DNA from 2 places in the Salinicola sp. CPA57 genome. Region 1 is predicted to be linked to the other one. Evidence: predicted binding sites of a transcription regulator. Region 1 holds the regulator's gene; the other holds the start of a gene.
The links. The regulator PhoB, encoded in region 1, activates phosphate uptake and scavenging genes when phosphate is short. The targets are predictions, from matches to a motif close to TGTCATANNNNTGTCANA.

Region 1 (3,412 bases):
GGTGTTGGCGAGCAGACGTCCCGATTCCTCGATTTCTACCGACAGCTGGTGGCGACCGGCGCTGAGATCGCGGGCATCGGCAGCAATCCCGTCGAGAAGCGAGGGGACATCGATGGTATCGCGGTCATCGTTGGGGCTATCGATCTCCAGGCGCGACAGCAGCAGCAGATCCTCGACCAGATTCTGCATGCGCGTGGTCTGTGCCTGCATCTGACCGAACCCTCGCTGCCAGCGCTCGGGCAACTGGTCGGCATGATCCGAATAGGTCTCCAGATAACCCGCCAGCACTGTCAGCGGCGTGCGCAATTCATGGGAGACATTGGCGACGAAGTCACGGCGCATCATCTCCAACTGATGCAGACGGGAGACATCGCGGGCCATCAGCAGACGTTCGTTGTCGCCGAACAGGGTGAGATGGAACTGCAGCGTGCGATTGCCTTGCAGCGGCGAGGGGATCAGCAGCGGCTCGCGGTAATCGCCGGCTTCGAAATAGTCGATGAAGCGGGGGTCGCGCAGAAAGTTGGTGATCGGCTGGCCGCGATCGTGGTCGGGCTGCAGGCCCAGCATGTCGCAGGCGGCGCTGTTCCACCACTCGAGGTCGCCGTTGGGGTCGAGCATCACCACGCTGTCGCGCATCGCCTCGCAGGAATCCTGGATGCGACGCAGGATATCGCGCAGGCGCTGCTGCAGTTGGGTCTGGGCCTTCTGGTAGCTGTACAGCCGGTCGAACAGATCCCCCCACACGCCGGTGCCGGGCGGCGGCGCTTCGCGCGGATTCTTCAGCAGCCAGACGTAGAGCAGACGTACGTGGCGCAGGTGCAGAAAGACGTAGAGCCCGAGCCCCGCGGCCAGCCCCCATCCCAGCCCGGCAAGCAGATTGCCGCCCAGTTTGCCGAGCAGCAGGCCCAGCGCGCCGAGCCCGAACAGCATGTAGCCGAGACGCCACAGTTCGTTGATCCAGTAGCGCACGTCCGGACTTACTCCCTGATCGAAAAGCGGTAACCGGTGCCGCGCACGGTCTGGACCAGGTGCTGATGCGCTTCGCCGAGCGACTTGCGCAAGCGGCGAATGTGCACATCGACAGTGCGCTCTTCCACGTACACATTGCCGCCCCAGACCTGATCCAGCAACTGACTGCGGGTGTAGGCACGCTCCTGGTGGGTCATGAAGAACTGCAACAGGCGATATTCGGTAGGGCCGATCTCCAGCGCGCCGCCGTGGGAGGTGACGCGGTGACTGGAGGGATCGAGCCGCAGCCCGTCGACTTCGACGGCTTCCTCGATGCCCGGCGGCGTGGCGCGGCGCAGCACTGCCTTGAGCCGGGCCACCAGTTCGCGGGGGGAGAACGGCTTGGTGATGTAGTCGTCGGCGCCAGCTTCCAGCCCCTGGACCTTGTTGTCCTCCTCGCCCTTGGCGGTGAGCAGGATGATCGGCATCTCGGCGGTGGCTTCCTCGCGCTTCAGGCGGCGCGCCAGTTCGATGCCGCTGGTACCGGGCATCATCCAGTCGAGCAGGATCAGGTCGGGCTTCTGGTCGAGCGCCATGGCGTGGCCGGTCTGGGCGTTGTCCGCCTCCAGCACGCGATAGTCGGCCATCTCCAGGGCCACGGCGATCATTTCGCGGATGGGTGCTTCGTCGTCAACGATGAGTACGGTCTTGGAGCTCATGCACATGCCTCGGGTGAGCCGCCGGCAGGCTTTCCCGCGTGACGCCAGTGGTGCATCGGGATCGCTTCCGGCCGTGACAGAACGGTGACGATTACATCGTGAAAATATGACAGCGATATGACAGTCACGCCAGGCGTTGCGTCAGAGCGTCGGCCACAAGGTCAGAACCAGCCCTGCAAACAGTAGCAGCCCGGACCAGAAATTGTTGAGGAAAGCGCGGAAGCAGGCGTCGCGCTCGCGTTCGCGGATCAGCCACTGTTGGTAGACGAAGGTCGCCGCCATCGCCGCCAGGCCCAGCCAGAAAAATCCGCCCAGCGTTCCCAGCGCGCCGACCCAGACCAGCAGTGCCAGCGTCAGCAGCTGCAGCAGGCCGATGATCCGCTTGTCCCAGGCCCCGAACAGCCGGGCGGTGGATTTGATGCCGATCTTGATATCGTCGTCGCGATCGACCATCGCGTACTGGGTGTCGTAGGCCACGGTCCAGGCGACGTTGGCGACCAGCAGCAGCCAGGCTTCCAGCGGTACCTCGCGGCTCACCGCCATGAACGCCATCGGAATGCTCCATGAAAAAGCCATGCCCAGCACCACTTGCGGCAGATGGGTGTAGCGCTTCATGAAAGGGTAGATCGCGGCCAGCGCGACGCCGACGACCGAGAGCAGCACGGTGGCCAGATTGGTCAGACAGACCAGTACGAATGCCAGCACCACCAGGCCCGCGAACAGGATCTTGGCTTCCTTCTCGCGGATCCGACCGGTCGCCAGCGGGCGCGCCTTGGTGCGTTTGACGTGGCCGTCGAGATGCCGATCGGCGTAGTCGTTGACCACGCAGCCGGCGGCGCGCATCAGATAGACCCCGAGCACGAAGATGATCAGCGTGGCGCGATCCGGCAGCCCGTCGGCGGCCAGCCACAGCGCCCACAGCGTCGGCCACATCAGGAGCCAGGTGCCGATCGGCTTGTCCAGGCGCGTCAGGCGCAGGAAGTCGGGCAGGCGCGCCAGTCCGCGGGGGCGGGCGGACAAATCGTCGCCGCGGGGGCGGGCGGCTGAATCGTTGGCGCGGGACATGCAGTTCTCCGTAACGGCGGGCCGCAGAGACCTTATCGTAGATGGCACTCGGCTTCGAGATTGGCGTGATCGCGGCGAGGTGGAGGAGAGCCGGCCAGTCCCAGATCTTCGGCCATCTCGCGGCGAAAGCACTCCTGCACCAGCAGTTGAACGTCGCCATGGCGAAAGCGTGAACGCCGTAGCCACACGCCCTCGGCCTCCGCGGAGACGCGTGCCACCTCGATCGGATCGCGCTCCAGATCAGGCTGCGCGAACAGCCAGCTGCCCAGCGAACGTTCTCCCAGCGTGCGCAGGCGACGACAGCCGATGCGATCCAGCGGTGCGATCGAGCGTGCCGCCACCCACGGCCGCTCGCCGCTCATCAGCATCACCTCGCGCACCCAGGTAACGTCGGTAGGGGCCAGCCCCAGCGCCCGAGCTTCGTCGCGACGCGGCCGTTCGACGCCCTGATGCATCAGCTTGACTCGAAAGGGGCGCTCGGAGGCCGCGATCAGCCGCGCGGTCAGAGAGTCGGTGGACGCCACCCACCGCCACCAGGCGGCGCTCATCCGAGGGCGCTGAGCGGGGGCGGGAGACCAGCGGACCCAGCGCCAGGCGCGTTCGGCGGATGACAGGGCGTGGCAGTGGCAGGTCGAGGGCACGCGAGACGACTCCCTGAGAAGCAGCATGAAAGCGCCGGA
Region 2 (3,412 bases), on a different contig from region 1:
CCGATGAAGACCAGTTCCTGGCGCATGTCGCCGAACGGCTCCTGCCACTTTTCCAGGATCGACGCGCGATACTCGGGATCCTGCGGCCAGCGCGATTCCGGCACCGCCCGCCAGAACAGGCCGGCGAAGCCATGGTGGGCGATGCCACCGGCCTGGCTCCACTGGCCGGCGAACTGCGGCCGGCTGGCGAGCCAGAAGAACCCTTTCGAGCGCAGCAGCTTGCCGTGGCCCCAGTCGCCGTGCAGCACGGCGTGAAAACGCTGCGGATGAAACGGCCGACGCGCCTCGAAGCTGAAGCTGGAGATTCCGTACTCCTCGGTTTCCGGCACGTGCTCACCGCGCATTTCCTTGAGCCAGCCTGGCGCCTGTTGCGCCTTGTCGAAGCTGAACCGGCCGGTATTCAGCACCCTCTCCAGCGGCACCTGTCCGTTCTGAATGGCGATGATCTCGGCGTCGGGGTTGAGGCTTTTCAGCACCGCCTCGAGTTCGCCTAGGGCGCGCGCTTCGATCAGGTCGGACTTGGAGATCAGCAGCACGTCGCAGAATTCGATCTGATCCACCAGCAGGTCGGCGACATTGCGCTCGTCCTCGTCGCCCAGACTCTCACCGGCTTCCGCCAGCGACTTGGCCTCATGGTATTGCGAGAGGAAGTTGGCCCCGTCGACCACGGTAACCAGAGTGTCCAGTCGGGCGACCTGGGACAGACTTCGCCCCTGCTCGTCTTCGAAGGTGAACGTCTCGGCCACCGGCAGCGGTTCGGAGATGCCGGTGGACTCGATCACCAGATAATCGAAGCGCCCCTCGTCGGCGAGCCGACTCACCTCGATCAACAGATCCTCGCGCAACGTGCAGCAGATGCAGCCGTTGCTCATCTCGACCAGCTTCTCTTCGGCACGGTTGAGATCGACCTCGCGCTCGACCAGCGCGGCGTCGATATTGATTTCGCTCATGTCATTGACGATCACCGCGATGCGCCGGCCGTCGCGATTGTTGAGCAGATGATTCAACACCGTCGTCTTGCCGGCACCAAGAAAACCGGACAGGACGGTAACGGGTAATGGATTCATGATTTTTCTCGAGGCCAAAGGTTACGGTAGATCAGCCACCAGGACTGCTGACGCTGACGTGTTTGCGTCGACTCGGACTCTGATGGCGGCAATGGCTTCAGCCGAGCCCTGTAAATTATGTTATATCATAACAATAAGGTCAATTTTAGATTTGCTGCTCGGAAACGAACATGAAATGCAGTCATTAGCGAAGGTCGAATGCGCTTCTTGGCGGATTTTGCGCACACTGTGACAAAACCATGACAGCGAACGCGGCTTGACCAGACAGACGACACGCACGTTCGATGTCGCTTATAACAACCTCCGCCTCAGGAGACACGCCATGCTACGACGCCTCAAACGATCCAAGTCCCGTTCGCTCCGCCTCCCTCTCTCGCTTTTGACCACGCTGACGCTCGGCTGCGGCATTGCCTTCGCGGCACAGGCCGCGGATGAGTGCCCGCAGCGCGGGGATCTGGCACCCATGTACTGCGATGCCGACGGCGACCTGGTCGCCGATGCACCGAGCGACGAATCCCAACTGATCGATCCCGATCCGCTGGTCTTCGCCTACACCCCAGTCGAGGATCCGGCGATCTACGCCGATATCTGGGAACCGTTCATCGAGCACCTGCGCGACGTGACCGGCAAGGACGTTCGCTTCTACGCCGTGCAGTCCAACGCGGCGGAAATCGAGGCGATGCGTAGCGGCCGCATCCAGGTTGCGGGCTTCTCCACCGGGCCGACGCCGTTCGCGGTCAACCTGGCCGGGGCGGTGCCGTTCGCGATCATGGGCAGCGACGATGGCGAGTTCGGCTACACCCTGCAGGTCTACACCCGCAAGGACAGCGGCATCGACGAGCTGAGCGATCTCAAGGGCAAGCGCGTCGCGCACACCTCGCCCACGTCCAACTCCGGCAATCTGGCGCCTCGCGCACTGTTCCCCAAGCAGGGCATCACTCCGGACGAGGATTACGAGGTGGTCTACTCGGGCTCTCACGACCAGTCGATGCTCGGCGTGGTGGCCGGCGATTATGATGCAGCGCCGGTCGCTTCCGAAGTGGTCGATCGCATGGCCGAGCGCGGTCTTTACGATCCGGAGGAGGTCAAGATCGTGTTCGAATCCAAGCGCTTCCCCACCACCTCTTACACCTACGCCAACAACCTCAAGCCGGAGTTGATCGACAAGATCAAGGAAGCCTTCTTCAGCTTTGACATGAAGGGGACTGAACTGGGTGAGGAGTTCGACGGCGTGACCAAGTTCGTGCCGGTCACCTACCAGAAGGACTGGGAAGTGATTCGCGACATTCAGGATGCCAACGGCATCGTCTACTCCCAGGAAAACGTCGAATAACCCTGCCGAACCGCCCGATGGCGCCGTCTGACATCATGGTCGATGGCGCCGTCAAAAGAGGATCTCCCATGCTGCGCATTCAGAATCTGGTCAAGCGTTACGGCCATGGCGAGCCGGTGCTGCGCGGTCTCAACCTCGACGTGGCCGGCGAATCGGTAGTCTCGATCATCGGTGCCTCGGGGGCTGGCAAGAGCACCCTGCTGCGCTGCATCAACCGTCTGGTCGAACCCAGCGAAGGCAGCATCGAGCTCAACGGCCTTGAACTGACCACGCTGAAACGCGAAGAGCTTCGCAAGGCCCGCCGGCGGATCGGGATGATCTTCCAGGGCTTCAATCTGGTCGATCGTCTGACGGTCATGGAAAACGTCCAATGCGGGCGGTTGGGCTACATCCCTTACTGGCGCGCGGCGCTGCGCAAGTATCCAGCTGAAGATATCGAACGTGCCTATCACTTGATGGAGCGGGTCGGTATCGCCCACTACGCCAACAAACGCGCCGATGCGCTCTCCGGCGGCGAACGTCAGCGCGTCGGCGTGGTGCGGGCACTGATGCAGCAGCCCGAGATCCTGCTGGCCGACGAACCCACCGCATCGCTGGACCCGGTCAGTTCGCGCCAGATCATGGAGCTGCTGCAGAACCTGTCTCAGGAGCTGTCGCTACCGGTGCTGATCAATATTCATAACGTGGCCGAGGCGCGTGAATACACCCAGCGCATCGTCGGCATGCGCTTCGGAAAACTGATCTTCGATGGCGCCCCGGCCGATCTGGACCAGGAAGCGATGGATGCCGTCTACAGCGGTACGCCGGGCGAAGAGCGCCAACAAGCCGATGTTGGCCCGGCGCAGGCGCAGGCGGTCGTGTCATGAGCGGGAGCGCCGAACGGGGCGTCCCGTCATCGCGCCGCCACTGGCGCAAGCCGCCTTTCATCGCCAACCCGCTGCTGCGCTGGGGGCTGGTCGTCGGCGTGGCAATCTATGCCATCTGGGCGATCTCGATCCTGCCGTTCGATCTC

Region 2: phnD (phosphate/phosphite/phosphonate ABC transporter substrate-binding protein) is a predicted target of PhoB. The motif match lies at 1,295-1,312, and genes of this name have one in related genera.

Annotation. Positions count from the first base shown of each region.
Region 1 covers NZ_PZJR01000004.1:46,186-49,597, forward strand. Annotated here, with positions in the region: gene phoR (phosphate regulon sensor histidine kinase PhoR) at 1-969, opposite strand, end outside; gene phoB (phosphate regulon transcriptional regulator PhoB) at 978-1,667, opposite strand; gene ubiA (4-hydroxybenzoate octaprenyltransferase) at 1,809-2,732, opposite strand; gene DOM36_RS06215 (chorismate lyase) at 2,765-3,412, opposite strand, start outside.
Region 2 covers NZ_PZJR01000013.1:4,001-7,412, forward strand. Annotated here, with positions in the region: gene zigA (zinc metallochaperone GTPase ZigA) at 1-1,067, opposite strand, end outside; gene phnD (phosphate/phosphite/phosphonate ABC transporter substrate-binding protein) at 1,390-2,400, shown strand; gene phnC (phosphonate ABC transporter ATP-binding protein) at 2,469-3,266, shown strand; gene phnE (phosphonate ABC transporter, permease protein PhnE) at 3,263-3,412, shown strand, end outside.